DNA from 2 places in the Blautia sp. AF19-1 genome. Region 2 is predicted to be linked to the other one. Evidence: riboswitches for the same ligand, from Rfam matches in the RefSeq annotation. Region 2 holds a riboswitch; the other holds the start of a gene.
What was found. Region 2 has a riboswitch for thiamine pyrophosphate ahead of DWX26_RS09615 (energy-coupled thiamine transporter ThiT). Riboswitches for the same ligand answer to the same signal wherever they lie in the genome.
Positions count from the first base shown of each region.

Region 1 (16,111 bases), on a different contig from region 2:
AGAAAAAGCAATGGACAAATTGAAAAAAATGTACGAAGAAATGGAATCGTGAAACGGAAGAAAGAGAGGGTAAAAAAGATGCAGGACGAACAGAAAAAGTTCCAGGAGAAGCTCTCCGAATTGCTGTCATACGCCAGAGACCATGAAAATAAAGTAACGATGAAAGAAGTCAGAGACTTTTTTGAAGACTTTGCACTGGATGAGCAGAAAGTCACCTTTGTCTGCGAATATCTGACGATGGAGCAGGTCGATGTGGCAGATTATGAGCCGGGCGTCGTGCCGGAGGAGACCGAAAAAGAAAAGAAAAAACCGGAGTTTTCCGAGGAGGAGCTGCGTGCCTTACAGCAGTATCTTGACGAACTGCCGGAGACAGAAACACCGTCGGAGGAAGAAACGGCAGAGCTTTACCGGAAAGCGGCAGAGGGCGATTCCCTTGCAAAGAGCATGCTCGTGCAGCTCTGGCTTCCGAAAGTTATTGAGACCGCAAAAGAAATGCACACCCGCGATTTCTTCCTGATGGATCTGGTGCAGGAGGGAAATGTCGGACTTTTAGTAGCGCTGGAGTCCGTTGTAAAAGCTGAGACGGCGGAGCAGGCGATTGATGCGGCTGTGCGTGAGACGATCAGCGATTTCATGGAAGAACACAGAGTTCAGAAACACAAGGACAATACTGTAGTCAATAAAGTAAACCGCTTAAAAGACGCCATCGAGGAACTCTCCGACGGCGATGACATGGATTTCAGTGTGGCAGAGCTTTCCGCGTATCTTGACATGTCCGTGGAAGAGATTGAGGATATTCTGCGGATTGCAGGCGAAGAGCCGTAACAAAAGGCTGGTATTTGCACAGAAACTGTGTGAATTGGCAATAAAACAAAAGCAAAGGAGAAAAATACAATGGTACATCATATTGTTATGTGGAAATTCAAACCGGAAGTAGAGGATGCAAAGAAACCGGAGCTGAAAAAAGCGATGGCAGAGAACCTGAAAAGCCTGGTCGGCAAAGTGCCGGGACTGTTGACGGTTGACTTTGTAGAAGCACCGCTTGCATCTTCCACCCATGATATGGCACTTGTCACAACACTGGAAAAAGCAGAGGATGTAGCTGTATATGCAAAACATCCGGAGCACGTAAAAGTAGCAGACACCTATGTACGTCCGTACACAACGGAGCGTGCAGCACTCGATTACGAAGAGTAAAAACAAGCACGGACTTTAGCTCGTTGCCCGTTTAAATAAAAAAGTATCCCGCTTCCCCAAAAGGAACGGGATACTTTTTTTGTGCCGAGAAGATCAATTCCTGATCTGGTGAATACGTTTCATTTAAGTGTTTTTCTGTTCTTCCTTCTGCAGTTCGTCAATTGTAAGCAGCAGCTCATCGATGGAAACCTTTTCGTCCTTCGGATTTTCCGTAAATTCTCTGACCAGTTCTTCGTACGTTCTTCTTCTGTGTTCCAGCGCTTTCCGCGACCGCTCCCGCCGGATGCGGCGGACATACCGCAGGCGGAGGACAAAGAGCAGAATCAGAACGAGAAGGACAAACGGCATCGCCAGAAAAACAGGATCTGCCTTCCGGATACGGGCAAAAAGGGATGCACCGGCCGAGGCAAGATGGCGGAACCAGGAAGCGGCATGCACAGTGCCTTTCCAGAACGCTGCGAAATGGGAAGCCACAGATGAGAAGGAAACCGTGGATGATGCCGGTGCTTTGGAAATGGCCGGTTCCGGTGTCTGGGTTATGGCCGGTGTTTCGGTCGGCGTCGCAGTGGCAGTCGGCGTCGGTGTCGCCGTCGGAACCGGTTCAAACGTTACGGCAAGGGTATGATCCTTCTGGATATCGGAAAATGTGTAGCTGTCCGGATATTCCGTCACCGGCAGATACAAGCCGTCCACCGAGAGCTTCGCGAGCCGGAAGCCTTCGTCTGCCGTGTAGGAAACGGTTTTTTCCTCTCCGCTGGAAACTTCCCCGCCCTCGGACACCGAGCCATGCTCCGCCGCGGAAGTGGAAACCGTGAACAGATACGGCACCCGGGTGCGGTAGAACTGCACGTACCGTCCACCATCTGCCTTTGTTACGTTTACAATCGCAATAAATTCCCCAGGATTTGTCTCACAGAGGCCCTCTGGTTCATTGATGGTGATATCGTCGGAAAAGCCAAAATCAACCGTGTCGTCCGCAAGCAGTGTTTTCTGCGAGAGCGAGTATGTCTGGATAAAGTTTCCGATTCCGAGATGCATCGTCAGCGGAAAAAGAAAAAAGAGATCGCCGGAAACACAGAGATCCTGAAAGTTTTCCATGTAAAAATCGAAGGGATACGTGCCCCAGTCATCCATCACCTGAAGTGAGGCATCGAGGAGTTTAAAGCCGTAGCCGCCGTCCGCATCGGTCTGGATCAGATAGCCGCCGGTGGAGGGAAGATAATCAATACCGAGAATATTGTAGCTTGTCGAGAGCTGGATCCGCTCTTTCTGCTCGAGAGTATCCGGGTCGAGGCGGAAGATACATCCGTAATTGGAAGCATCCGGGCTGCTGTAGCCGCTCACGAGGATTTCATGTGTGACGGGATTGTATGCCATACCGTTTGCGTGAGCAAAGTCTGCGTCCCTTACCTGATGCGCGAGGGAATACTGCGTAACGGGATTTCCGTCTGCGTCTGTATCATTTTTATAGTAGGCAGAGACTACGTCCGGCTCTGTCGTCAGATCATTAAAATTTTCGATGCAGATGATATAATCTTCCGTCGCACAGACGGACTGCACCGCGCCGTTGCTGCCGAGAATCGGATATTCCCCGACCAGTTCCCAGGAGGCACCGGTAAACGGCGTACTGGAGGCAAAACCAGCCTGACAGAGTATGGGATGAGCGAGGAAGAGAAAAATACCCAGAAAAAGGGCAAGAAAAAAACGGCCGGATTTCTTGCCAGTGGGAGATTTTATCGAAAAATTTGTAAATGCAAGCCGCATATGATGTGTAGGTCCTTTCTTACAGAAAAAAGGTGAACTTTTTCTGTCATCCTATCTTACCACGGAACCGGCGGAAAGTAAATGAAGGAGGGATGGAGATTTTCTTACATATCGTTTAAGAAAATGTAATAATTTTGTAGTGTTTGCCGATGCAAAGTAGTTGTAAACATTTTGCCGTCTTGGTAAAATAAACATAACAGAATTCAGAAAATTGTGAAGAAAAAGGAAAGGCAGAGAACCGATGATTAGAATCAAAGATATAGCAGACCGCGCAGGGGTCAGCCCGACGACGGTTTCGAATGTAATACACGGAAAGACAGGGCGCGTCTCAAAGGCGACGGTCGAGAAAATCAACCGGATTTTAAAGGAGATGGAGTACGTGCCGAGTATCAGCGCGCGCATGCTGGCGAACAACAGCTCCGGTCTCATTGGTGTGGCGCTTGGTTTCATGAAGAAAGGAAATGCATCTTCCTTTGAGGATCCCTTTGTGTCGGCAATGCTCGGAAATCTGGAGTATCAGATCCGGGAACACGGCTACTATATGATGCTGGTTGCGCGCCATGAGCAGGACGATATTATGCAGCAGGCGCTCGGCTGGAATTTTGACGGCATGATTGCGATGGCTCTGAAGGAAAAGGAGATTGCAGAGCTCTCGGAACGTCTCGGAAAACCGCTGGTAACCATTGATCAGTATCTCCCGCCGGAACTTGGAGTCCGCTCCATTACGATGGATGACCGCGGCGGTGCGTACCAGATGAGTCAGTACCTGATTGGAAAGGGACATAAAAAATTTCTCTTTTTATCCGACTGCGATCTCGGGGTTGACCACTATCGGTGGCTCGGTGTGCGTCAGGCAATGGAGGAGGCGGGAATTGAGGACTTTGAAAGTCGCCATATTGTGATCCCGTGGAATCCAGAGCAGAGGGAGAAGGCATATGAGGAGATGCTTCCGTTCTTCAAAAAACAGACAGCGCTCTTTTTTTCATCGGATTACTATGCACTTGAAGCATCCAACTTTCTGCAGAACAGGGGAATAAAGGTTCCGGAGGAAATTTCAATTGCGGGCTTTGATGATGTTACCTATGCGACACTTGCGCGGCCGAAGCTGACTACCGTGCATCAGATGGTGGATGGAAAAGCACGCCGTGCCGTAGAAGTCCTGATGCACTTGATCCAGGATGAGCCGGTACAAAAAGATATTCCGCCATTGCCGACAACGCTGGTGGAGAGGGAGTCGGTAAGAGATCTGACGAAGTAAATAGTTACCAAATTTACAGAAAAACTCTTGTAGAAACTGCTGGTTTTGCGCAAAACTATTGAAAAATCACCGTGAGGTATGGTAAAATGTGCTTGCAAACGACAGAATTAAAGAACCAGACACGTTCTGGGGATGAAATAAAGGAGGTAAAAAAATGGACAAAAAATGGTGGAAAGAAGCCGTAGTGTATCAGATTTATCCGCGCAGCTTCATGGACAGCAACGGAGACGGTATCGGAGATTTAAATGGTATCACATCCCGTCTGGATTATCTGAAGGATCTTGGCGTGGATGTTATCTGGCTGTCTCCGGTGTACCAGTCACCAAACGATGACAATGGATATGATATCAGCGATTACCGGGCAATCATGCAGGAGTTCGGAACAATGGAGGATTTTGACCGCATGCTTTCGGAGATGCATAAAAGAGGCATCAGGCTGGTCATGGACCTTGTTGTCAATCATACTTCAGATGAACACAAATGGTTCGTGGAGAGCCGCAAATCGAAAGACAATCCATACCGCGATTATTATATCTGGCGTGATGCAAAAGAGGGAAAAGAGCCAAACAACTGGGGAAGCTGCTTCTCCGGTTCCGCATGGAAATACGATCCGCAGACAGAGATGTATTACCTGCATCTGTTCTCAACAAAACAGCCTGATCTGAACTGGGAGAACCCGGCGGTTCGAAAAGAAGTTTTCGATATGATGAACTGGTGGTGTGAAAAAGGCATTGACGGTTTCCGGATGGACGTTATCAGCATGATCTCCAAACCGGAAGGGCTGCCGGACGGAAAAATTCCGGAGGGCGGACTCTACGGTGATTCCGGCTGCGTAAACGGACCGCACGTTCATGAGTATCTGCAGGAGATGAACAGGGAAGTCCTCTCCAAATACGATCTGATGACGGTTGGTGAGTGTGCCGGTGTCACGATCGAGGAGGCAGAAAAATATGCATCCGCAGACGGCAAAGAGCTCAGTATGGTATTCCAGTTCGAGCTGGTAGATCTGGCAAGCGGAACATACGGCAAATGGACGGACAAACGCGTACCGCTCAAAGATTTCAAACGCGTCATGACAGCATGGCAGACGGAGCTTGAGGGCAAGGCATGGAACAGCCTCTTCCTTGGAAACCACGACCAGCCGCGCTGCCTGTCCCGTTTCGGCGATGATTCACCGGAATACCGTGTGGTAAGTGCCAAAATGCTGGCAACCTGCCTTCATATGATGCAGGGTACCCCGTATGTATACCAGGGCGATGAGCTTGGCATGAAGAATGTTCCGTTCCACGATCTGTCCGAGTTCCGCGATATTGAGAGCATCAACGCGTTCCACGAGCTGACCGGTGCCGGAAAAGTAGCGCCGGACGACATGATGCGCTACCTGAACCTGCGCGGAAGAGACAATGCAAGAACTCCGATGCAGTGGGATGATACCGCTTCGGCAGGATTTACCACAGGAACACCGTGGATCAAGGTCGGACCGGATTACGAGACCGTCAATGCCAAGAATGAGATGGCGGATCCGGATTCTGTATACAATTATTACAAGAAACTGATTCATCTCCGGAAAGAGAAGGATATCATGGTTTACGGAACGTACGAGCTGCTCGATCCGGAGGACGAGGCACTGTATGTATATACCAGAACCTTAGGCGACCAGAAACTCCTCGTGATGTGCAATTTTACAAAAGAGGAGCAGGAATACACGGTTCCGGAAACCTTTGCGGGAGCAGAGGTACTGATCAGCAACTATCCGCAGGACGGCGCGGCAGCGGGGGTACGAAAACTGCGCGCGTATGAGGCGGTTGTTCTGGAGACAAAATAAAAAATGCAGAGGAATCTGAGGCAGAACGGACTTTTGTCACAGATTCCCGTTCTCAAAATAGGGCAAGAACTGGTAAGATAAGAAAGGGAAAAACAAAATATGAAACCATATCTGAAATTGGAGACACATCCACTTGCAAATCCCGAGAATGTGATAAAAGGCGATAAATACCGTATCACAGTACTGACAGAGCATCTTCTTCGGCTGGAATACAGTGAGGACGGTGAATTTATCGATGCAGCATCCCAGACGGTTGTAAACCGTGATTTTCCAGCAGTGGAATTTTCCGTCAAAGACACAGGCGATGAGCTGGAGCTGCGCACAAAGTATCTGCAGCTGAATTACAACAAAAAGGCATTCTCTGCAAACGGACTTTCCTGCAAAACAACGGCAGTCGGCATCAGTTCTGTACCGGCATGGCATTACGGAGATCCGACACAGGATCTTGGAGGAACGGCCCGTACGCTTGATCAGGTCAACGGAGCATGCGAACTGGAACCTGGTATCATGTCCTGGTTTGGTTCCGCTGTTCTGGATGATTCGAAGTCGCTTCTGATGACAGAGGACGGTTGGGTGACCCCGAGAAAGAAAGGAGTGCAGGATCTGTACTTCTTCGGCTATGGCTGGAATTTCCGCCTGGCATTAAAGGATTTTTATCACCTTTGCGGCAAAACTCCGATGCTTCCGAGATTTGCACTCGGAAACTGGTGGAGCCGTTACTGGCGTTACAGTGAAGCATCTTATATGAAACTGATGGAAGACTTCGACAAAGAGAACGTTCCATTCTCGGTTGCTGTTATCGATATGGACTGGCACCGTGTAGACGATGTGGATCCGAAATACGGCAGCGGCTGGACCGGCTATAGCTGGAATAAAAAACTCTTCCCGGATCCGGAGCGTTTTCTTGGAAAACTCCATGCACGCGGCATGAAGACAACACTGAATGTCCATCCGGCAGACGGAATTCGTGCGTATGAGGACTGCTATCCGGAAGTAGCAGAAGCTATGGGAGTGGATGCAAAAAAAGAAGAGCCGGTCAATTTTGACATTGCCGATCCGAAATTTGTCGATGTATATTTCGAAAAAGTCCATCATCCGATGGAAAAAGAGGGCGTCGATTTCTGGTGGATTGACTGGCAGCAGGGACAGAGTACCAAGATCGAGGGTCTTGATCCGCTGTGGATGCTGAATCACTATCATTTTCTTGACAGTGGAAGAGACGGAAAACGTCCGATGACCTTCTCCCGCTATGCAGGACCGGGCTCCCACCGCTATCCGGTCGGATTTTCCGGAGACACCCACATCACCTGGGAATCCCTGGATTTCCAGCCATACTTTACCAGCACAGCCTCCAACATCGGCTACGGATGGTGGAGTCATGATATCGGCGGCCATATGCTTGGCTACCGTGACGATGAGCTTGAAGCAAGATGGTATCAGTACGGAGTCTTTTCTCCGATCAACCGTCTGCACAGCTCTAACAGTGCCTTCAGTGGAAAAGAGCCTTGGAACTTCAGTATGGAAGTGCGCAGCACAATGGATGATTTCCTTCGTCTGCGTCATAAACTCGTACCGTATCTGTACACGATGAACTACCGTGCATGGAAAGAAGATACACCGATCGTTGTTCCGATGTATTATGATTACCCGGAGACGGTTTTCTGGGGCAAAAATCAGGCACCGAATCAGTACTTCTTCGGAAGTGAGCTGATGGTAACACCGGTGACAACGAAATGCATTCCGGAGCTGAAGCGTGCCAAGACGAAGGTATGGCTGCCGGAGGGAACCTGGTTTGATTTCTTCAACGGAATGATTTATGAGGGCGGCAGAAGTATGGATCTGTACCGTACGCTGGAGGAAATCCCGGTTCTTGCGAAAGCAGGTGCGATCATCCCGATGACAGAGAAGATCAGTGCGCTGGATGTAGAATCTAACCCGGATGAGCTGACGGTACGCGTTTATGCGGGTGCAGATAATACATTTATTCTGTACGAGGATGACAATACTTCCATGGCGTATGAGAAGAATGACTGTGCAAAAACGCCGATGACGCTCGAATGGGGTGCACGAAAATTTACAATTGCACCGGTTGAGGGCAATCAGAGCCTTGTTCCGGAAAGCAGAACATATTGCGTAGAATTCGGTGGAAGTAGTGCAAAAGAGGCAAAGGTCTTTGTAAACGGCGTGGAAGCGGATGCAGAAGTCAAAGAGAAAGACGGACTTCTTGCTATCGCAGTGGCAGATGTAAAACCACAGGATACCGTGACAATCTGTCTGCCGGAAGATACGGAGATTGCAAAGAACGATGTCATGACACGTGCGATGGATCTGCTGCTGCACGCCGAAATCAGCTACATCACCAAAGAGCAGATCGCAAATCTTCTTCACAAAGCGGACGGAAAGGTAGCAATTCTGGCTGCAGAGTTGCAGAGCATGGAACTTTCAAACGATCTGCGCGGTGCGCTGCTGGAGATCATTACGGCATAAATTGCTGCAGAAAAACACGATTTGATTTACAGAAAAAGAATTCTGTGATACGATACATACAAAGAAAAGGAAGAGAGCGTGGCAGTGGATTCTGTCAGGCTCTCTTCTTGAAATGTGAGACAGGAGGATTTTTAAACGTGGGAAAATACATCATGGCACTTGATGCCGGCACAACGAGCAACCGCTGTATTCTGTTTGATCAGAAAGGACAGATCGTAAGCCTTGCGCAGAAGGAGTTTACCCAGCGTTTCCCGAAACCGGGCTGGGTGGAGCACGATGCCAATGAAATCTGGTCCACGATGCTCGGTGTAGCCGTGGAGGCAATGCAGAAAGCGGGCGCGTCCTACGAGGATATCGCGGCAATCGGCATCACAAACCAGAGAGAGACGACGATCGTCTGGGACAAAAAGACGGGAGAGCCGGTCTACAATGCAATTGTATGGCAGTGCCGCAGAACATCGGAATACTGCGATTCCCTGATGGAGCGCGGACTGGTTGACCGTTTCCGGGAGAAAACAGGTCTTGTGATTGATGCGTATTTTTCAGCCACGAAGCTGAAATGGATTCTAGATGAAGTTCCGGGCGTGCGCGAGCGGGCGGAGCGAGGCGATCTCTATTTCGGAACAGTGGAGACGTGGCTGATCTGGAAGATGACAAAGGGAAAGGTACATGTCACCGATTACACCAACGCGTCCCGTACAATGCTGTTCAATATCCATACACTGAAATGGGATGAGGATATCTTAAAAGAGCTGAACATTCCGCTCTGTATGCTGCCGGAAGTCCGCCCGTCGAGCTGTGTCTACGGGGAGACGGCATCCACATATTTCGGCGGCCCGATTCCGATTGCGGGAGCAGCGGGAGACCAGCAGGCGGCGCTGTTCGGCCAGACCTGCTATGCGCCGGGCGAAGCGAAAAATACATACGGAACAGGCTGCTTCCTGCTGATGAACACGGGAGAAAAGCCGGTTTCTTCGACACACGGTCTTGTTACCACGATTGCATGGGGTATCGGGGACAAGATTACGTATGCGCTCGAGGGATCCATTTTTGTCGGCGGAGCCGCAATCCAGTGGCTGCGCGATGAGATGAAGCTGATCGAGTCCTCGGCGGATTCCGAGTACATGGCGCAGAAGGTGAACGACACGAACGGCTGCTACGTCGTACCGGCGTTTACCGGCCTTGGCGCACCGTACTGGGATCAGTATGCGAGAGGAACCATTCTCGGCCTGACCCGCGGCGTCAACAAATACCATGTGATCCGCGCAACGCTAGAGTCGATCACATATCAGGTGGATGATGTCTTAAAAGCGATGGAGGCAGATTCCGGCATGAAGCTCTCCGCACTGCGTGTGGACGGCGGAGCAAGCGCCAACAATTTTCTGATGCAGTGCCAGGCGGACATCAGCCAGGCGCCGGTGGAGCGGCCGTGCTGCATCGAGACGACCGCGATGGGAGCAGCTTATCTTGCGGGACTCGCCGTCGGCTACTGGCCGGATCAGGAGACGGTAAAACAGAACGGAGCCATTGACCGTATATTTGAGCCGGAGCTCTCGAAAGAGGAGCGCGATGAGAAGATGAACGGATGGCACAAAGCAGTCCGTTACGCCGAAGGATGGGCGAAATAGAAAAAGATTTTGGAAATGCAGAAAAGGAACGGTTTCGTAATGAAAACCGTTCCTTTTCGCGTACTGTGACTTCTTGTCTACTGATGTTAAAGAATGTCGATATGTTCGCCGTTTAAAGCTTTGTTCATGCTTCGCACGGCACAGAATTTACCGCACATCGAGCAGGTATCTTCCTGTTCCGGCGAGCGGTCAGCACGGATGGCTTTTGCAGTCTCCGGGTCCAGTGCACAGTCCCACTGTGCTTCCCAATCGAGCACGCGGCGGGCGTCTCCCATCTTGTCGTCAATATCACGCGCATGCGGCACGCCTTTGGCAATGTCGGCAGCGTGTGCGGCGATTTTGCTTGCGATGATGCCCTGCTTTACGTCATCGAGGTTCGGAAGAGCCAGATGCTCTGCCGGCGTTACGTAGCACAGGAAAGCAGCGCCGTTCATAGCGGCAATTGCGCCTCCGATGGCAGCGGTGATGTGGTCATAGCCCGGTGCAATATCGGTCACAAGAGGTCCGAGGACATAGAACGGAGCGCCCATGCAGATGGTCTGCTGTACTTTCATGTTGGCCGCAATCTGATCCATCGGAACGTGGCCCGGTCCCTCAACCATAACCTGAACGTCTTTCTCCCAGGCACGTTTGGTGAGTTCGCCGAGGCGCACCAGCTCCTCAATCTGGCAGACATCCGTTGCGTCGGCAAGGCAGCCAGGACGGCAGGCGTCGCCGAGAGAAATGGTCACATCGTATTCACGGCAGATATCGAGAATCTCATCGTAATACTCGTAGAACGGATTCTCCTCGCCGGTCATGCACATCCAGGCGAACACGAGGGAGCCGCCGCGGGAAACAATATTCATTTTCCGTTTGTGTTTGCGGATCTGATCGATGGTTTTTCTGGTGATGCCGCAGTGCAGGGTGACGAAATCGACACCGTCCTCGGCATGGAGGCGGATGACGTCAATAAAATCTTTGGCGGTCAGCGTATCCAGGTCTCTCTGGTAATGGATCACACTGTCATATACCGGCACGGTGCCGATCATGGCTGGACATTCGGAGGTCAGTTTCCGCCGGAACGGCTGCGTATTGCCGTGGCTCGACAGGTCCATGATGGCTTCTGCGCCCATATTGACCGCGGAGAGTACCTTCTGCATCTCCACATCGTAATCTTTACAGTCTTTCGAAACACCGAGATTTACATTGATTTTCGTGCGCAGCATCGAGCCGATGCCCTCCGGGTCGATGCAGGTGTGCAGCTTATTGGCCGGAATGGCAACCTTTCCGCTGGCAACGAGCGGCATCAGGTCTTCCACGGCCATATACTCTTTTTCTGCGACTTTTTTCAACTCCGGTGTTACAATGCCGCGGCGTGCGGCGTCCATCTGTGTTGCGTAATTGCGTTCCATTTGTTGTTCTCCTTTATTTTCAAAATCAGATCCGGTAAGCGTGGTTCAGCGGTCCCGAGCCGTGGCCGAGATCCATCATGCTCGCGAGTGCGCCCGAAATATACTCTTTTGCGGCGGAAATGGCATCCGGAAGGGAAAGCCCCTTTGCGAGCCCCGATGCGATGGCGCTGGAGAGTGTACAGCCGGTGCCGTGTGTGTTCGGATTGTCGATGCGTTTTCCGGTGAACCAGGTAAATGTGCTGTTGTGATATAAAAGATCGTTGGCATCATTGATACTGTGGCCGCCCTTTAACAGAACGGCACAGCCGCAGGAATCCCCGATCTCTTTTGCGGCGCGTTCCATATCGCTTTCCGACTGGATTTTGATGCCGGAGAGAACTTCTCCCTCTGGGATATTCGGTGTGATGACTTCAGCCAGAGGAAAGAGCAGTTTTTTCATCAGGTCAGGCACGCCGCCCGAAGCGAGCGCGGAGCCGCTTGTAGCGACGAGGACCGGGTCCACAACGATGTGTTTGGCCTGGTAGAAGCGAAGCCGTTCGGAGATGACTTCGATCAGTGCCGGGGAGGATACCATACCGATTTTGACGGCGTCCGGGAAGATGTCCGTAAAGACGGCGTCAAGCTGTGCGGCCAGAAACTCCGGTGTTACATCGAAAATACCGGAAACTCCGGTGGTGTTCTGGGCGGTGAGTGCGGTAATTGCCGACATGGCGTAAACTCCGTTTGTGATCATGGTTTTGATGTCTGCCTGAATGCCGGCGCCTCCGCTGGAATCACTTCCCGCGATTGTTAATGCTGTTTTCATGTTTTTCGCGTCCATGAGAATTACTCCTTTGCATTACTTTTCTTTTTGGACAGGCGACAAAGAAAGTGGTGCCCCCAGTCTGCCGCCTGGTGTGAGGATGAATGGTTACGTAAAATTATTTGTTTTCCAGCATGCGCAGAGTCTGTTCTTTCAGATCCTTCGTTGCGGAAACAATGTCTTTCTGTGCAAAAATGGCACTGATGACGGCGATGCCGCAGATGCCGCTGCCGGAAAGCTCCGTCACGTTATCGCGTGTGATGCCGCCGATGGCGATGACAGGGATTTTAACGGCATTGCAGATAGCAGTCAGCGTTTCGTGGCTGACATCCTCCGCATCCGCCTTGGAACCGGTGTGGAAGACCGCGCCGACGCCGAGGTAATCTGCCCCGCGCTGCTCGGCGAGAATGGCCTGTTCCACGGTCTGCGCCGAAACGCCGATGATCTTGTCCGGGCCAAGCTTTGCACGGACATCGCCGGCCTCCATATCGCTCTGGCCGACATGAACGCCGTCCGCATCCATCTTAGCTGCGATTTCCACGTTATCGTTGATGACGAAAGGAACATGGTATGCGGCACAGAGTTTTTTCAGTTCCAGTGCCTCTTCCATAAAGTGATCCTGGTCAAGATTTTTTTCGCGGAGCTGGATAAACGTTGCGCCGCCCTGCAGAGCCTTTTCCACCTGGCTGTACAGTGTCTCGCCGTTCAGCCAGCTGCGGTCTGTCACAGCATATAAAAGCAGGCCTTTTTTATCGCACTTCATACTTTGCACCTTTCTCCAGCGTCTCGCCGTCCATGTGGTAGATGGCGTCGATGATGCGGTTCCGGTAGGTGGAGTTGCCGTCTTCCGGTTTCATATGGCTCCAGCCGATCTCGCCGGCAAGTCCCATCGCGCAGACAGCGGCAGCAGCGGCTTTTAACGGCTCGTCCGGGTTGGCAACGAGGTAAGCGGTCATCATGCCGGAGAGCTGGCAGCCTGTTCCGGTGATGCTTCCCATCTCGGCGCGTCCGTTGCGGATCACGTAGCAGGTGTCAGCATCGGCAACGAGGTCGATCGCTCCTGTGATGGCGACAACACAGTTGTGGTCTTTCGCAAAGTTTTTTGCAAAAGCAACGGCGCTGTCGAGGTTTTCGTCTGTTACTTTATCGGCAACGTCTGCGTCAACACCCTTTGTCGTTCCGCTTCCGAGTGCCAGTGTTTTGATTTCGGAAATATTTCCGCGGATGACGGTGAACGGGATTTTTTCCATCAGTCCGACTGCGGTCGAAGTACGTAAGTGGCTTGCGCCTGCGCCGACTGGATCGAGCAGGATTTTGTGGCCGAGCGAAGCTGCTTTTGCACCGGCACGGTACATGCCGTCGATGCTCGTTCTGTGCAGCGTTCCGATGTTGATGTTCAGACCGCCGCAGATGGAGGTGATATCCTCGACATCCTCCGGTTCATCGGACATGATCGGGCTTGCGCCGCATGCCAGCAGAATATTGGCGACATCGTTTACCGTAACGTAATTTGTGATGTTGTGTACGAGAGGGGTTGTTTTTCTGACATTGTCAAGACAAGTGCCTAACATAATTTTTTGTTCCTCCTGTGTGAGTATTTTTGCAGAAGCAAATTCCCTTGTGATACTGGAAGAACCTGTTGATGATGTGTTCATAGAGATTAAAAAAGCAGATATACGTGGAGGTATATCTGCAGAAAATGTGCATATCGTATCTCCCTACGTTGGCATTACCCAAATCAGGTTCAGGGTCTAGGAGATGCATCCTACTCTCAGCCCGCTTCGCACGCGAGCTCCCCTTTGCTTTCTGCAGACAATTATATACGTATAAAAACAATTGTGCAAGAGAAAAACGGAAGATTTAAAAAAATTTCAGAAAAATAAAAAAGACATGCAAAATATTGGAAATGTAATGTTATTTGGGTTGACAGAGAAAATAATATCAGCGTAAAATGAAGTATAAAATATGCGTGGAAGACGGGTGAAACGATGGAAGAACAAAGAAGCTTGAACTCTACCAGGACAGCCCGGAATACACCTTCGACCTGATCCTCATGAACGTGCATATCGCAAAGCCGATTAATGCGGAATTACTGAAAAAGAAAATTGCAGAGTATTGCAGGTGAAAAGAAGTGCCCCTGCCCGGCATCTGATGTGTGCCGGGCAGGGGCTTTTGATGTACGAATCTTATTTTTCTTCCTCCGGGTACGTATAGCCCCAGGTTCTGCGGAAGGAGGTCATCAGATCCATGACGTCCTTCGTGTAGTCGAGGTGCATGGCAGATACATCTCCATTGATGGCGCGTTCCATGTCGGCGAGCTCATAGGCGAGTGCATCGGCGTTGTCACCGGCTTTGATGATTTTGGATTCGCCAGTGGAAGCGTCTGTGATTTTTGCTTCCCAGGCACGCGGGTACTCCATGATCTCGATAAATCCGTTCTCACAGGAAACCATGCCGCGTTTCGGCTGTTTGGAGTGGAGAGAGAGCATCACACTTGCCATCTGTCCTTCCTGATTGGTGAGAAGGAGGCCGGCCTGCTCGTCCACACCGGTCGGAGCGGGCTTTACCTGGGAAAGGAGCTGATCCGGCTTGGAGTCGAAGAACCAGCGGATGAAGGAGAGTGCGTATACGCCGATATCAAGCATCGCGCCGCCTGCGAGATTCCGGTTGAAGAAGCGGTTCTTCATGTTGTACTCTTTGAAACTGCCGAAGTTCATCGTGATCAGATTGACTCTGCCGAGACGGCCGGAGTCGAGAAATTTTTTCAGCTCTTTGTAGATCGGCATATGGTAAATCGTCATTGCCTCTCCGATGATGACACCTTTTTCTTTCGCAAGCGCTATGGCCTCGTCGAGCTCGTCACTGTTCAGTGTAATCGATTTCTCAACGAGAATGTGTTTTCCATTGGCAATCGCCTCTTTCATAAAGCCAAGATGCGTGTTGTGCGGCGTCGTGATATAAATGACATCGACCTCCGGATCGGTAAACATCTCATGGAAATCATCGTAAACTTTTCCAATTCCATATTTCTCCGCAAAAGCAGCCGCCTTCTCATGGGTCCGGTTGCCGACCGCGTAAATATTCTTTCCGTTTTTCTGCAGTGCGACCGCCATTTCATTTGCAATCACACCGCATCCGAGTACAGCCCATTTGATTTCTTTCATCGTGAGATTCTCCTATCGTATCTATTTCGCCCAGAGCGGTTCTTCGCTTCCGCTGTAGTCAAACCGTCCGTCGTTTTTCTCTTCCAGTGCTTTGATCATATGGTACGTAAATTCATTGTAAGGCGTTGGAATTCCCAGCTCTTTTCCCATGCGGATCAGCGCACCCGAGAACATATCAATTTCCGTATGGCGTCCCGCATCGAGATCCTGGAGCGTCGAGTAGCGCGCCGTCGGCGGAACCGCACTTCCGCGTCCCGAGGAGACATCCGCCTTGTTGATATCAATTCCCTTTGCCTCCGCAATCGCCATCAGTTCTGCGCGGAGTCCGTCGCTGATCGCCTTCATATGCACACTGTCGCGGTAGCAGCCGACCCCGGCACCGAGAATAGCCTGCGGCAGGTTATTGCAGACATTCAGCCGGAATTTGCTCCATATTTCCTCTAAAATACAATCGGTTGCCCGGTAATGCAGCCCTGTGCCGGAGAACAGATCCAGAACAGCCTGCACACGCTCACTGTCGTACGGCGCCGAAACTTCGCCGAAAATGATGCCGAGCGTCGCCTCAGGGTTGAAAACGTAGCCGTCATTCTCT
Region 1 is NZ_QUGQ01000010.1:725-16,835, reverse strand. It holds gene DWX26_RS08280 (RNA polymerase sigma factor region1.1 domain-containing protein) at 79-825, shown strand; gene DWX26_RS08275 (Dabb family protein) at 895-1,197, shown strand; gene DWX26_RS08270 (InlB B-repeat-containing protein) at 1,321-2,961, opposite strand; gene DWX26_RS08265 (LacI family DNA-binding transcriptional regulator) at 3,203-4,219, shown strand; gene DWX26_RS08260 (glycoside hydrolase family 13 protein) at 4,374-6,044, shown strand; gene DWX26_RS08255 (glycoside hydrolase family 31 protein) at 6,144-8,531, shown strand; gene glpK (glycerol kinase GlpK) at 8,669-10,159, shown strand; gene thiC (phosphomethylpyrimidine synthase ThiC) at 10,246-11,553, opposite strand; gene thiD (bifunctional hydroxymethylpyrimidine kinase/phosphomethylpyrimidine kinase) at 11,579-12,358, opposite strand; gene thiE (thiamine phosphate synthase) at 12,474-13,118, opposite strand; gene thiM (hydroxyethylthiazole kinase) at 13,105-13,926, opposite strand; TPP riboswitch at 14,053-14,164, opposite strand; gene DWX26_RS08225 (Gfo/Idh/MocA family protein) at 14,542-15,519, opposite strand; gene DWX26_RS08220 (ketopantoate reductase family protein) at 15,541-16,111, opposite strand, start outside.
Region 1: another riboswitch for thiamine pyrophosphate. It lies ahead of thiM (hydroxyethylthiazole kinase); the one in region 2 lies ahead of DWX26_RS09615 (energy-coupled thiamine transporter ThiT).

Region 2 (16,111 bases):
ATCTTCACAAAATCTTAACTTGTTGCCGCCGTAAAAATTCCCGCACCCCTGCCTTTTCTTTCTTGACAGACCTTTTTGTTCTGCTAAAATAAAAAGTACCGCGGTTTCGTCCGCAGAACGTCACTCATTTCTGAGGAGGTTTTTATGAATTTTTACGATATGACACGCGCAGGGAGGATGATACGATGAAGCTCTCCCCCGCATTTCTCGCTTATAAACTAAGCAGCGCTTTTTCGGTTCTTGCACTGGAAAACCTGCCGCTCTCCGGCACACTGGAGCTGCCTGTTCTTTATCAGACAGGCTCCGCAGCCACTGCGCACCGGGTCTTTCTCTGCACAGAAGAACAGATCGGCTCTCTTTCCTCCCTCCCGGAAGAAAGCAGCTCCCTTTTTCTTCTCTGTACCGAAGAACTGCCGGAGGAACTTCCGGCTCCGGTTTCGATCGCCGTTAAGAGCAGCGTATCCGCTGTTTTTTCGTTCCTGCAGGAGCTTTTCTGGACGTACGATTCCTGGCAGAAGGAGCTGATGCAGGCACGGCTCGACGGAAAATCGATCCAGCATCTTTTAAATCTCTCCCTGCCTGTTTTTGCCCACCCCCTGATGGTGGTCGGCATGGATTTTTCCATCATCGCCGCAGCGTCCGAAGAACCTTCCTTTTTTCCCGAGAAGGTGTTTGGCTCCCTCGATGCAACGCGCCCGCTTCTGCTCTCCTTGACAGAAAGCAGCGAATACGCGTCCGTCCGCGATCTCGATGGATGGTTCCGCTTTCCGGATCACGTAACGGGACTTGGTTCCCTCTGCGTCAACATCACGCAGCATGGTCAGAGCGCCTACCGCCTGCTGCTCCTCGACACAAAAAAGGATCTTTCTGATTCCGAAGGCTTTCTTCTTGAATTTCTTGCAGAAATGATCCATCACGCCTTCCTGCACAATGTGATGCAGAAAACCTCGCCGGCGCAGTCGCTTCACACCGTGCTGCTCCGTGCCCTCGACGACCGGATGGCCGACTATATTGCGGTCAGCCAGGCTCTCGATGCGCTCGGCTGGCATTCCCGCCACACCTACTGCTGCCTCTATCTGCAGCTCTCCGATATGGATCAGAAAAACCTGACGGCAAACTCGGTCTGCGCCTATCTGGAAAATATTCTGACCGGCTGCTCCGCGTTTCCGCACGGCGGCGGTATCGTTGCGTTCTTTAACCTCACGCTGTCCGATTTTTCCATGACCGATCTGATGGAACGCATGGTGCACTTTGTGGAGGACAGCTCCTTAAATGCCGGCTTTTCGCGCTGCATGAACGGCCACATGAATCTGCGCCGCCAGTATATCCAGGCAAAAATCGCCCTGCAGTTCGGCACGCGAAAATACCCGGACAAGCGGATGCATCCGTTCAACGATATCTCGTTTGACTACATCCTCGATCAGGCAACAAAAAAGCTCCCAGGCTACATGCTGTGCCATGAGAGACTTCTCTTTCTGCAGGAGCACGACGACAGCTCCGGCAGTGACTATATGCGGACGCTCCGCTGCTATCTGGACAACCACTGCAATGTCGTCCAGACGGCGCGTGAGCTTTTTATCCACCGCAGTACCCTGCTCTACCGCCTGGAAAAGATCAAGGAAATTTTAGAATCTGATCTTTCCAGCCCGGATGAAATTCTGTATCTGATGCTTTCGTTCCGTTTTATCGACCTCGAGAATGAAGAAGAAAACCGTTCTGGATCTTCGCAGCCAGAAAAGCACAGATAAAACCAACCGCAATTCCCGCCAGGACATCGGTCGGGAAATGCACAAACAGATACAGTCTGGAAAATGCAATCAGGCAGGCCAGAATCAGTGCGGCAGCTCCTTCTTTTTTGTGCATCACAAAAATAGAGACTGCCGCCGCAAACGAGGCTGCCGAATGGCCCGATGGGAAGGAATAGTCCTTCGGAGCGGCAACCAGCAGCTTTACCTGCTCGTCAATCCAGCACGGACGCGGGCGCGCTGCCAGCGGCTTTAACACCAGATTACATAAAATCAAATCTAAAATCAGCGCGATCGCCATTCTTACACCGCATTTCCGGTATTTCGGAAGGATTAAGAAAACGGCGGTCAGCGCAATCCAGATCCATCCCGCATTTCCAAGTGAAGTGATTCCCACCATCACCCGATCGAGCACTGCATTGTGAAGATGTTGCAGTGCATATAAAATTGAAAAATCCATTCTTACCCCTCTCTGTAAAAAATGGGCATTTTTCTGCTGTACATCTGCTGATCGGCGGCCGCCTCGTACAGAAATTCCGCCAGGGCCTCTCTCGAGTATCCAGGCCGGAACTGGCTGCCGTCCAGCGAAATACTGCAGTTCTGCCCTACCTTTTTCACTTTCCCGTCTCTTCCCTGACACGTCCGCACCAGTGTCCAGTTCAGATCGCTCCGTGCCAGAACCTGTCCCATCTTCTGCATATCTTTATAGACACCTGGCCAGAAAATCTGCATGAATTTCGTACTCATTCTCTGGTATTTGTCCTCGCAGTCTCCAAACGCATGAATGCAGACATGGCCTACCGTCACAAACCTCGTTTTTCCAAGCTGCTTCATGGCTGAGAGAATCATCGCGTTTCCGTCAGCCAGCGGTGTCTCCTCTTCTTTTACATGTTTCACACGCATCGGAGTCAGCACGCTGATGACTGCATCCGCTTCCAGCAGTGCCTCCAGCACGCGTTCCCGGTTCTGAAGGCTTCCCTCAATCACGGTCAGATTTTTTCTCGGCCAGATCGCTTTTGCATCCGGCACGTAGGCGGTCACCTGTGCGCCGTGAAGAAGCGCCGTGTTGGTCACATACTGCCCAAGCAGTCCCCCCAGACTGAATATTGTAATTCTCATGAAATCCTCACTCTCATCTGTGTGTCTTTTGTATCCTCCGCAGATTTTTTGACACACTTTCCTAATGTTATCTCCTATTCTAACACACCGCCCGTATACGATACAATGAAATAAAACTAAAAAAAGTATAACCTTTTTCGTCCTTTCTTCATATCGTAAGTAGAACCGTATTTTCAGGAGCTTTGATCTTATGCCCTATACTATCGTAATCGATGCCGGACACGGGGGAAGTGATCCGGGCGCTGTCTATGAGGGACGCAGGGAAAAGGATGACAATCTTTCCCTCGCCATCGCGGTCGGCGAGCTTCTTTCCCGGCAGGGTGTCTCTGTCATTTATACCCGCACAACCGATGTTTATCAGACGCCGTTTGAAAAGGCGCAGATGGCCAATCAGGCGGATGCCGACTTTTTTATTTCTTTTCACCGGAATTCTTCGGAGGAACCGAACCAGTATACCGGCGTGGAAACGCTTGTCTATGACAACTCCGGCCTCAAACAGACAATGGCAGAAAACATTAACGGCGCGCTCTCGGAGCTGGGATTCCGGAATCTCGGTGTCAAGGCACGGCCAGGGCTTGTTGTTCTGCGGCGGACGAAAATGCCGGCTCTTCTGATTGAAACCGGCTTTCTGAACAATGAGCAGGACAATACGCTCTACGATGAAAAGCAGGAAGAAATCGCCCGCGCCATCGCGGATGCAGTGCTTGGAACGCTGGATCTCGAGACGGTCACGGAGGCTGACCGGCGCGCTGCGGAAACGGAAACCGCCCGTCCGTCCGTTTCAACAGCGGATACCGTCACTGCTTCCGCTTCGCCCCATCCCACGCCGCCGGAACAGGAAAATCCTTCCGACACACCGGAAACCTTCTACCGTGTCCAGACCGGCCTTTTCCGCATCCGCCAGAATGCCGACCGTATGCTTTACGACCTTCTCGACCAGGGCTATCCCGCTTTTCTTCTCGCCGAGGACGGCTTTTTCAAGGTCCAGGTCGGCGCTTACCGCCAGCTCGGAAATGCCATTCTGATGGAACGCCGCCTGCGCCGCGACGGCTATTCCACCCTGATTACCACCTGAGCGTCTGACGCACCAGTCGAAAAAAGAGCGTGCCGGAATTTTGTTTTCCGACACGCTCTCGTTCTCCTTATAACTTTTTCAGTTTTGCAAACGAAGCAAACATTTTCTTCGTACCAGCCTGGTCGAAGTTGACGGTAACTTCATAATCTCTTCCGCCGTCCACGATATCCGTGACAATGCCGACACCGAACTTGATATGGCGCACCGTATCCCCGATTTCGTAATCGAGTTTCGTCGCCTTCTGCGCGCTGAAGGTTTTCGCCTGCTGCGGCTTCTCGCGGAATGCCTGCTTCATCGCCGCATAGACGCTGCCTCTCGTCGGAATGTCCATCTTCGGCTTCCGGTCTTCGATCTCCCCGCGCTCCCGCTCCAGGGAAATCAGCTCCCGCGGAATCTCTTTGACAAAACGGGACATCTTGTTGTACTGCACTTCGCCGCGGATCATTCTCTGGCGCGCACACGTCAATGTCAGATGCTGCATCGCACGCGTGATGCCCACGTAGCAGAGACGGCGCTCCTCCTCCAGCTCCGACGGATCATCCCCGGTGATCGTCATGTAGCTTGGGAAAATACCATCCTCCATGCCGGCAAGGAATACGTTCGGGAACTCCAGTCCTTTTGCGGAATGCAGTGTCATCAACAGCACGTAATCGCTCTCCTCATCCACCGAGTCGATATCAGACACCAGCGCAACCTCCTGCAGAAAACCACCGAGAGATGGCTGTTCGGCGCTCTCCTCATAATCCGCAATCTTTGAAATCAGCTCGTCGATGTTCTCGATGCGGGCTGCCGCTTCTTCGGTTCCCTCCGCCTGCAGATCTGCTACATAGCCGGTCTCCTCGATGATTTCATTCAGCAGCTCTTTGACCGACAGATAATCTGCTTTCGCGCGGAGTACCTGTAAAAAGGACGTGAAGGATTTAATCTTATTTAAAGACCGCATCAGCCCCGGCACATACTCGGCCTCGAGAAGCGCATCGTAGAAACGGATGCCCTGCTCTGCCTCCCAGTCCTGCACTTTGTTGATCGTCGCCGCTCCGATACCGCGCCGCGGAACGTTGATGATACGCAGTACCGCAAGGTCATCCTCCGGGTTCTCGATCACACGCAGATACGCCAGCAGATCCTTGATCTCGCGTCTCGCATAGAAGTTGACACCGCCCACGATTTTATATGGAACATTTGCAAGCAGCAGTTTCTCCTCAAAAAGACGGGACTGTGCGTTGGTACGGTAGAGAATTGCATAATCACGATACTTCTTTCCCTCCGTGCGGACGCCGCGCGTGATTTCTCCTGCCACGTACTCCGCCTCCTCAAAACCGCTCTGGAACTGCCGCAGATCGATCAGGTCACCCTCCGGGTTCTCTGTCCACAGGCGTTTTGCTTTTCGTCCCTGGTTATTCGCAATCACTTCATTTGCCGCATTCAGAATATTCTGCGTAGAACGGTAATTCTGCTCCAGTTTAATGACCTTCGCATCCGGGAATACATGCTCAAAACTCAGAATATTTTCAATATTCGCCCCGCGGAATTTGTAGATCGACTGGTCATCATCGCCGACAACGCAGAGATTGCGGTATTTTGCCGCCAGAAGGCTTACAAAGCGGAACTGAACCGTGTTGGTATCCTGATACTCATCGACCATGATATAGCGGAACTGCTCCTGATAATAGTCGAGCACTTCCGGGAACTGCTGGAATAATTTTACGGTCTGTACCAGCAGATCATCGAAGTCCATCGCATTGTTTTTCTTTAACTCTGCCTGATACTCCGCATAAACTGCCGCATACTTCTGCAGCTTCCAGTCGATTCCCGCGTCAATCCGGTACTGGTCCGGCTCAATCATCTCATCCTTTGCGGACGAAATTGCCGCCATGATCGCACGGTCGCGGTACAGTTTCGGATCCATCTGGAGCCGTTTCATGATGTCCTTGATCAGCGATTTCTGGTCATCGGTATCGTAAATTGCAAAATTGTTGGCGTATCCCAGACGTTCAGCATGGCGGCGCAGAATCCGCACGCAGCTGGAATGGAAGGTGCTGACCCAGATCCGCTCCGATCCGTATCCCACGATTTTATCGACACGCTCACGCATTTCTCCGGCGGCCTTGTTCGTAAAGGTGATCGCCATAATATTCCACGGATTGACGCCTTTGTCCCGGATTAGGGAGGCGATGCGGTGCGTCAGTACCCTCGTCTTTCCCGAACCGGCACCTGCAAGGATCAGAAGCGGCCCTTCGGTGTACTCCACAGCTTCCATCTGCATCGGGTTTAATCCTGTTTCTGTCTGATTCATGTTCTTTCTCCTTCATCTGCTTCGAATCTTTTCACATGCATCTCAGTATATAACAAATCCGCCCCGGTTACAAGTAAGAACGAACATACGTTGCATTTTTATCATGGAAACTTTTTTCGCAAAGTCCTTGCTATCTGGTATTAAAAACTATATAATGGGAACAGTGAGGTGATAACAAATGACGATAGACTCAGATAAAATTCTTCATGATTTACTGAATTCACTGGATTCTCTCGAAGGCATCCGCCCGGGGGAAATCCCGAACATTGCTTTATATATGGACCAGGTCACGACCTTTATGGACGCACAGCTCGCTTCTTCGCGCCGCTTCGAGTCCGATAAGGTTCTGACAAAAACAATGATCAACAACTATGCAAAAAACAAGCTGCTCCCGCCGCCGGTCAAAAAGAAATATTCGCCGGAGCACATGATGCTTCTGGTTTTTATTTACTACTTTAAAAACATCCTCTCGATCACGGATATCCAGACACTGCTCGCCCCGATCACCGATCGGTATTTCGGCACGGAGAGCGGCTTTTCCATCAAAGATATCTACGACGAAATTTTCCAGATGGAAAAAGAAGAAATTGCATCCGTAAAAGAAGATCTTCTGAAAAAAGCGGATGTATCCAAGTCCATGTTCGGCAGCTCACCGGAGGAGGACCGGGAATTTCTCCAGCTCTTTTCGTTTATCTGTCTGCTGAGTTTCGATGTCTATCTGAAAAAACAGATGCTCGAGCACATGGTGGATGAACTGGCATCCCTCGCGGCGCCTTCTGATCCGAAAAAGAAAAATTAAGAACAAACGTGTAATTAAAAAAGACGGCTGCGTTGGAATCGCACCGTCTTTTTTGATTTTACACATTTTCTTTCTTTTCCATCCGTTCAAACACCATCTCATATCCGTCGTTTCCATAGCTTAAGGAACGGTTCACGCGGCTGATCGTCGCCGTGGATGCTCCCGTCTTTTCGGAGATTTCCAGATACGTTCTCTTCTCCCGCAGCATTTTCGCCACTTCAAACCGCTGCGACAGCGAAAGCAGTTCGTTGATGGTGCATACATCCTCAAAAAAAGTATAGCATTCTTCCTTATTCTTCAGACACAAAATTGCCTCAAAAAGCTGGTCTACTGCTTCTGAATGAAGTTTCTTGTTCATTTCAAGCCCTCCTGTACGAAAATTAAGTCCCCATCTCATTCTTATAACTCGGAATACTACCATTTTAGCACAGTAAAGTGTGAAATACAAGTCCTTTTATCCCTGCATCAGCAAAGCCTGTACCATCGACTCCCGCTGTCTGCGGTAATCGCTCGGCGAACAGGCCTTTACCGTCTTGAAGGTACGGTTGAAGGCACTTAAAGAAGAGAATCCGGAATTCATCGCCACATCCGTGATACTCATCTTTTTGTCGTACAGAAGCTCCTCTGCGCGTTTGACGCGTTTAGAATTGAGGTACTCATAGAATGTCATGTTCATGTACTGCTTGAAAATTCTGGTAAAGTGGAACTTGGAAAATCCGCTGACCGCAGCTACTTCCTCGAGAGAAAGATTCTCCATGTAATGGACATTGATATAACGGCAGGCGCTTAAAACAGCCTCTATATATTCCTGCTGCTTCATTGCCCCGAACGTATTCTGCGCGTTGGCATCCGAAAAGCCCTTGCGGCCAAACTCTGAAAAAAGCTCTTTGAGGCCGGTGCAGATTCTGTGCGTCATCACTGCGCCCTCATTATCGTATTCCCGCACCAGTTCCAGAATCTGGCTGCGTAGAAACAGATAGAAGGGATCTTCCTCATCCTCTTTTTTGAAGTAGATGGCCGGAAGCCGCAGGAAAATCGTTTCCATTTCTTCCTGATTCTCCACACAGCCCGGTTCCACCAGCATGACAATCCGTTCTCCCTGGGATACGAATCTCATTCCGTGTACAACGCCGGAATTGATCATAATGATGTCGCCCTCTTTGAGATTATAGCTGTCTTTTCCGACAACAACCTCATATTCGCCTCTGGTCGGCATGATAATTTCAATTGCGGTATGCCAGTGCTCCGGATAGCCTTCTGTCACGGTGTTGTGAAAGATTTCAAACGCCGGCGGGTTTGCTGCATTCCGGTCAAATGTTTTCCCATGTTCCACTTTCTTCATCTTATTTCTTACCCCTTTTTATTACAGCAGCTCTGTAAACAGATCTTTTACGGTCGGATAAATCTTTGCAAATTTCTGATACTGGCGCTCATATTTCTCAACCAGTTCCGGTTCCGGCTCGATGGTCTCTGTCACACGAACAATTTTTTCTGCCGCCTCTTCTACGGATGAAAAGACACCGCAGGCAACGGCTGCCAGCATGGCTCCGCCAAGTGCCGGGCCTTCCTCGGACTCAATACGGTCCACTTTGATGTTCAGCACGTTTGCGATCATGCGTCTCCACAGCGGGCTCTTTGCACCGCCTCCGCAGATTTTCGTTCTCTCGATCTGGATGCCGAGGGATTTTGCTACCTCAAAGGAATCGCGGATCGCAAAGGCAACGCCCTCGAGAACAGCCTGGGTCATATCCTCTCTTGTGGTGTCCATGGTCAGGCCGATGAAGGTTCCTCTTGCATCCGGGTTGTTGTGCGGGGAACGCTCGCCCATCAGATACGGCAGGAAGAAGACATTATTCTCGCCAAGTTTTGTGATATTCTCCTGCTCTTTTGTATATTCTTTTGTGCGGATAATTTCATCCATCCACCATTTGTTGCAGGAAGCTGCACTCAGCATGCATCCCATCAGGTGATAGTGGCCGTCTGCGTGTGCGAATGCGTGCAGGGCATTGTGGCTGTCTACGCCGAATTTGCTGCTGGAAATGAATACGGTTCCGCTTGTACCAAGGGAAACGTTGCACATGCCGTCGCCTACGGTTCCGGTTCCGACTGCGGCTGCTGCGTTGTCTCCGGCTCCTGCTACAACTTTACAGGTCTCTGGCAGTCCAAGTTCTGCTGCTACTTCCGGTTTTAAGGTTCCGACAGCGTCAAAGCTCTCATGGAGCTCCGGCAGCATCTCCAGGGAAATACCGCAGATTTCTGCCATCTCTTTTGACCAGCATTTGTTCTTGACATCCATCAGAAGCATGCCCGATGCATCGGAGTAGTCGCTTACGAATGCGCCGGAGAGACGGTATGCCAGGTAATCTTTTGGAAGCATGATTTTGCAGATTTTTGCGAAGTTATCCGGCTCATTTTCTTTCACCCAGAGAATCTTCGGTGCGGTAAAGCCTGCAAATGCAATGTTTGCGGTATACTCGGAGAGTTTTTCTTTTCCGATTACGGTGTTCAGATAATCGGTCTGTTTTGCGGTACGGCCGTCGTTCCAGAGGATCGCCGGGCGGATGACGTTATCGTTCTCATCCAGGATGACAAGGCCATGCATCTGGCCGCCGAAGCTGATGCCGGCTACCTGGGATTTGTCTACGTCTTTTACCAGCTCGCGGATTCCCTCTTTGCTCTGCTCCCACCAGTCTTCCGGTTTCTGCTCAGACCAGCCTGGATGCGGGAAATACAGCGGATACTCTCTCGATACAATATTTACAATTTTGCCTTCCTCGTCCATCAGAAGCAGTTTGACAGCGGAAGTACCAAGGTCAACACCAATAAAATACATGTCGAATCTCCTTTTTCTACTCTTTTTCAAAAAGGGCGGCAGCAGACCTAGATCTCTGCTCCGCCCTTTTGCTTATGCGTTACTGCATATCTTTCTTATTTTTCAGTGAATCTTCCGGAACGGATTAGCCCCACGGATTCTCTGTCGGGTAACGAACACCCTTCGGCTGGTTGTAGCCGATCTCATCTACTTCAACACCGAGCATTTTAAATACTTCGAATAACGGTTTTCCGAAGTGTCCGAATGCTACTGCGCCGTGATGCGGATAGTTTTTCTCTACCAGTACGTGACGGTAGAATCTGCCCATCTCCGGAATAGCGAAGATACCGATGCTTCCGAAGGAACGTGTTGCTACAGGAAGAACCTCGCCCTCTGCGATGTATCCGCGCAGTTTTGCGTCAGATGTGCTCTGCAGACGATAGAAGGTGATGTCTCCAGGAACGATATCTCCCTCGAGGGTACCCTGTGTTACTTCTTCCGGAAGGGTTCTTGCCATGATCATCTGATATTTCATAGAGCAGAATGCCAGTTTGGTGGAAGCGGTATTTCCGCAGTGGAATCCCATGAAGGTATCTTTTAAGGTGTAATCAAATTTGCCTTTGATTTCGCTCTCATACATATCCTTCGGAACGGTGTTGTTGATGTCGAGGAGTGTTACGGTGTCTTTGGATACAACGGTTCCGATGAACTCGGACAGTGTTCCGTAGATATCTACCTCACAGGATACCGGGATGCCCATCTTGGTCAGACGGCTGTTGACATAGCAAGGAACGAATCCGAACTGTGTCTGGAATGCCGGCCAGCATTTTCCGGTCAGGGTTACGTATTTTCTGGATCCTTTGTGTGCTTCGATCCAGTCTAACAGGGTGATCTCGTACTGAGCCAGTTTCGGCAGGATTTCCGGTTTCAGGTTTCCTTCGCCGAGCTCTTTTGCCATATCTTCTACGACTGCCGGGATTCTCTCATCGCCTGCGTGTTTGTTGAATGCTTCAAACAGGTCAAGCTCGGAGTTCTCTTCGATTTCTACGCCGAGGTTGTACAGCTGTTTGATCGGTGCGTTACATGCCAGGAAGTTGGTCGGACGCGGTCCGAAGCTGATGATTTTCAGGTTCTTAACAGCTACAACTGCAGTTGCAACCGGTACGAAATCTTTGATCATGGCTGCTACGTCTTCTGCATCGCCAACCGGGTACTCCGGAATGTATGCGTGCAGGTTGCGCAGTTTCAGGTTGTAGCTTGCGTTCAGAACGCCGCAGTATGCATCGCCGCGTCCGCCTACAAGGTCGTCGCCGGTCTCTTCTGCTGCTGCTACTACCATGCAAGGTCCGTCGAAGTATTTTACAAGCAGGGTTTCCTCGGTCTCCGGTCCGAAGTTTCCAAGGTATACAACAAGTGCATCACACTCTGCTTTTTTCAGGTCTTCGAGTGCGTTCATCATGTCGATTTCATTCTCGACGATGATTGGACATTCGTAGATTTCTCCGTCGTATGCTTTTACGACTGCTTTTCTTCTGTTCTCGGAAAGGCTGTTCGGGAAGCAGTCACGGCTTACTGCAACGATACCTAATTTGATTTCCGGTGTATTGTTGATCATTTTTGAAGATCCTCCTTTTTGGGTTTTCTTGGTTTTTGGTTTCTTTTTATGTTCAGAACTGCTCTTTTGGGGCAGTGTTTCTGATTTCTGGTTTTGTCTCTGGTTTTATTTTACCGAGAGGTTTTCTCCTTTGATGCCTGCTACGCTTCCAGCGATGTTTGCATCCGGGTGGCTTAAGAGCCATTTGTTTCTGGCGAAGAGCAGGTCGTCTTCCGGGGTGTGTTTTTCTTCCAGGGTGATGTCGGTATTGGTTCCTTTTGGAAGTACTACGACGCATTTGAAGCCGCTGGCTGCCACGTTGCATGGTGCGTAGTGGAGGGTGGTTGCGTAGACTTCAATGGTGGTTCCGGCCGGGATTAAGAAGGCCTCCATTTTGGATGAGTCGTAGGTGTGGTCTTCGGTGATGTCCTGTTCTTTTCCGAGGATCAGGATCAGGTCGGTTACGGCGATGTTAATTTCGCTGTCGCGGTGGTATTCTACGGCGTTCAGTAAATGGTTGTGGCCGTTGCAGTAGCCGATCTGGATCGGCATGCCGCCGTAGAGGCTGTCGGATACGGACTGGGCGCTTTTGCAGGCTTCGAGGCTTTCAATGGAAGGCTCGTAGACTACGTCGTCGGGACATGGGGTCTCGGACATGGCGGTGATGATGTCGCTGACGTCGAGGTCTTTGATGACTTTGCCGTACTGGCGGAATGCTTCGTCTGTTACTTTCAGAATCTGCATTGTTTTGGTGCTCCTTTCGTACAATTAGTTTAATGATTGAACTAATTGTAATATAGCACTTGTATGTACTTCTTGTCAACATGTATTTGGATGAAAAAACGGACGGGTTGACAAATAAGGGGGAGGTTGGTATACTTTAATACGTTAAAATAATAAGACGCTAGGGGAGCCTTTGGCTGAGAACGTGGGACAGGGATAAGCTCACGGACCCTCACTACCTGAACGGGATAATTCCTGCGTAGGGAAGCTGGAACGTGGTTTCGGATGTGATTCGGGACTGTGTTTTTATGTGAGCCCCTCCAAGCGGAATGCGAAGGAGGTTTTTTTATGAGTTTTTTTGTTACTGCTGACGGCGGACTGACGACGGCCGGTTATGTTGGATGCGTGGTGCTGATGGTGGCGCTGGTGGTGATTGCTTCGGTTCTTTCTGCTCAGAAGAGTAAGGGGACGGGAATGGATGCAAGGAAGCTGGCGTTTTGTGCGATGGGGATGGCGCTGGCGTTTGTGACTTCGTATGTGAAGGTGTTTGAGCTGCCGTACGGGGGATCGGTTACGTTGTTTTCGATGCTGTTTATTGTGCTGATTGCGAACTGGTATGGGGCGAAGACGGGTATTCTCGTTGGTTTTGCTTATGGACTGCTGCAGTTTATCCAGGGGCCGTATGTGCTGTCGCTGTTCCAGGTGTGCTGTGATTATGTGTTTGCGTTTGCGGCGCTGGGTGTGGCCGGATTCTTTGGAAAGAAGAAAAACGGGCTGCTGATCGGGTATATTGTGGCTGTGCTGGCGAGGGGATTTTTCCATACGTTAGGCGGATATCTGTACTGGATGGATTATATGCCGGAGAATTTCCCGCAGTCTTTGAAGGCGCTGTATCCGATTATTTACAACTACAGCTATCTGCTGGCTGAAGGTGTACTGACGGTGATTCTGATCTCGCTGCCGCCGGTGAAGAAAGCACTGCAGACGGTTGCAAGAACGGCACATGGTGCAAATTAAATAGAATTACGTGAAAAAATCCGGGAACGCATGATTTTGCGTTTCCGGATTTTTTACGTGGATATCAAAATTTACTGAGCACTCTCCTCTGCGGCTGTGTCGGCGGCGGAACTCATGGGGGTGATGACGATGTTTTCTACGCCGATTCCGGTTTTGCGGGTTACGATGTCTTCGATCTGGGCACGCTGTTCCTCGGTTACTTCTTTCATCGGAACGACGATGTCGGCGGTTTCGCCGGTCAGGTTTACGACGACATCGTTGAAGCCTTTGGCTTCGAGGAGGAGTTCGGTTGCCGACTCTTTTTCTACGAGTTCCGTCATTTCCACCATGCTCTGGACGGCGCTCTGGCGCTCGGTTTCGGAGAGGTTGGTGTTGTTGATGATTTCGTTTAAGGTGTCTTTATTCTGGGAACGGATCTGTTCCCGGTCGATTCTGGCCTGGGCCATGTATGTAGATGCCCCGGCAAGGACAGCCTCTCCCGGTGTTTCTGTGATGGTCCGCGAGGAATCGCCAGCGGCTCCGGCGTCCACCTCATCGGTGATGTCGGTGTCAAGGCTGGAGATGTCTTTTAATACGGTGCTTGTGTCTGCGGTGGTTCCGTCTGCCGTTCCTTTGGTGGACAGGGTGCTGTCCGCATAGTTGATGTATCCGGCGACGGCAATCATGATCGCAAGGGCGGTGATGATGACCTGGTTTTTCCGGAATTTTTTCTTTTTCCCGGCCGTCTTTTTCGGCGATGGTGTCTCTGCCATTTTCTCAGGTGCATTCATTTCCTGTTCTAATTTTTCCACGCATTTGACTCCTTTACTTCATTTTGACTACTTTAATCTTATTTGCGCCCACCTGAAATAATGCCATCACGGCCTCCTGAATCTCCTGTATCGTCACCGGGTTTCCCCCGCCTTCTGCGATAACGAGCACGCCGCGCACCGCCGGGTACTCCTCGGAAACCACATACGGTGTCTCGGCCCCGTTCTGTGTCTTTTCATAGACAGTTGCCTCATCCTGCGACGAGGATGTAACGCTTCCGGTCTCCTCTCCCTTCTTGTTTTCCTCCGTTGTGCTCCGCGTTGGGACATCTTTTTCCACAATCTTTTTTCCTGTGGATTCCAGCGTCACCACGACGTGCACTGCGCCCACACCGTCCATCTGGGAAAGTGCGTCACAAAGGCGCTGTTCCATCTCCTCCTGCACCGAAAGTCCCGCATCCCCCGCCGGACGCACAGCCGTCTCCTGCGGCTGTTCTGTCTCCTCACTGGTCTTTTTTGTTCCCGTCGGCAGCAGCAGGACAACGCCGATTGCCGCCAGCAGGAAGTACAGCATCCACTGCTCCTTTTTCTGTTTCCGGAAAAACGCCGCTGCCTTTTCCCTCATAGGCCTATTCCGAAATCTCTACCATAATATGCGCCGGATCGGTTCCGTAGACCTCACTTAAAACACTTTTGATCTCTGTCAGCTTTTCATCGAGCATTTCCCGCTGTTTTTTCTGTTCTTCGCGGTAAATGCTCGTCTGCCGCATCGGCGCTTCAATGCGGATCTCTTTTGCCTCACCGGTGTTTCCCGGCTCCAGCGTTACCGAAACGGCTGCCCCCGGAATGCCGCTCTCTGACAGATACATCCGGATCTGGCGCTCCGTCTCTTTTTCCCAGGCGCCCACGTAATACTGTTTTTCAAAGCTTTCTGCACGAATCTGTACATTTTCCATTGCTGCTGCCTCCTCTTCCAGCGTCAGACGGTCGAGCGTCTGCGCCATTTTCTGCTCCAAACCTCCCGCTTTTAGCACGGGCTGGAAAAAAATCAGTACCATCACAATTCCAAGAAAAAACTGAACCGGCTTCTTGTCCTCCTTCTCCGGGATCAGGTTCAGCACAGTTGTCATAAAAATCAGAAAAATTGAAATATTCTTAAGCCACTGCAGAATCTCTTCTACCATGCCGCCTCCCGCCGCTGCCTGCCCAACTACACGCTAGAGCGTGTCTGAAAAACCATTTCCGCAAGCTGCAAGCCCCACTTTGCGGGAGATTTTACCCTCATTCGGTTGCCGTAGCCCGCTACGCCGCCCTCATTCGGATAAAATCTCCCACAAACTGGGACTCGCAGCTCACGAAAAGCCTTTTTCAGACAAGCTCTAGGAAAAAGTTCCCGCCAGGATTGCAATCGTCAGCAGAAACAGGACTTCTACGGTCAGAAGGAGACGCAGAAGCATCGCATATCCTTTTCCTGCCGCCGCAAGACATCCCGCGATCCGCTTGTCCGAGACGGGCTGTGCCGCCGCGGCGAGAAGGCGGAAGGAAAGACCCGAAACGAGAAGTTGAACGGCGGGGACCATGCCCGCTGCGAGCAGTACCAGCATTGCCGTCACGCCAAAGCAGTTGCGGATCAGCACCGCGGAGCCTGCCACCAACTCGGTTACAGCATTCACCGCATTTCCGATGCCGGGAATCATTCCGGCAGTCCGCCAGAGTGCCATCTGCCGCAGGGAATCGAGCGCCGGTGCGATCAGATTCCGGATCATCTGCATTCCCACAAGTACGCCGAGCGACGATTTTAAAAGGCCGTTCACGCAGGTTTCCAGCAGCTCTGTCATATGGGACAAAATCTCCTCGCCGGAAAGATCGTTTACAAGGGCGATGAGCAGATAGATATGGATCATCGGGAGGACGAGGGCGAGCAGAAGCTTTTCGACAGCCAGAATCACTAGAAGGAGCATCTGATAAAACATCACGGCTGATGATGCGCCCCCGGCGGCCGCGGCCGCCAGATAGTAGGATGGCGTCAGGATCCGCATAAAAGCGACCAGCGATGTGATGACAGCTTTCAGGTTTTCCCCGCTCGACTGGAAATTTTTCAGAATCAGTGCAAGCGCAAGCAGATAGACCATATAAAAACTGGCGTCCCTGACCTGTTTTCCTTCAAAGAGAGAGGAAAAAC
Region 2 is NZ_QUGQ01000012.1:61,319-77,429, reverse strand. It holds gene DWX26_RS09670 (PucR family transcriptional regulator) at 186-1,748, shown strand; gene DWX26_RS09665 (phosphatase PAP2 family protein) at 1,684-2,205, opposite strand; gene DWX26_RS09660 (NAD(P)-dependent oxidoreductase) at 2,208-2,864, opposite strand; gene DWX26_RS09655 (N-acetylmuramoyl-L-alanine amidase) at 3,055-3,939, shown strand; gene pcrA (DNA helicase PcrA) at 4,007-6,235, opposite strand; gene DWX26_RS09645 (DUF1836 domain-containing protein) at 6,414-7,034, shown strand; gene DWX26_RS09640 (YerC/YecD family TrpR-related protein) at 7,093-7,392, opposite strand; gene DWX26_RS09635 (AraC family transcriptional regulator) at 7,489-8,376, opposite strand; gene xylB (xylulokinase) at 8,398-9,867, opposite strand; gene DWX26_RS09625 (L-fucose/L-arabinose isomerase family protein) at 9,992-11,458, opposite strand; gene DWX26_RS09620 (DUF4867 family protein) at 11,567-12,184, opposite strand; TPP riboswitch at 12,337-12,446, shown strand; gene DWX26_RS09615 (energy-coupled thiamine transporter ThiT) at 12,512-13,180, shown strand; gene DWX26_RS09610 (SpoIIIAH-like family protein) at 13,252-13,971, opposite strand; gene DWX26_RS09605 (stage III sporulation protein AG) at 13,985-14,554, opposite strand; gene DWX26_RS09600 (stage III sporulation protein AF) at 14,559-15,113, opposite strand; partial or broken gene DWX26_RS17725 (DUF6783 domain-containing protein) at 15,128-15,256, shown strand; partial or broken gene DWX26_RS17720 (DUF6783 domain-containing protein) at 15,206-15,337, opposite strand; gene DWX26_RS09595 (stage III sporulation protein AE) at 15,309-16,111, opposite strand, start outside.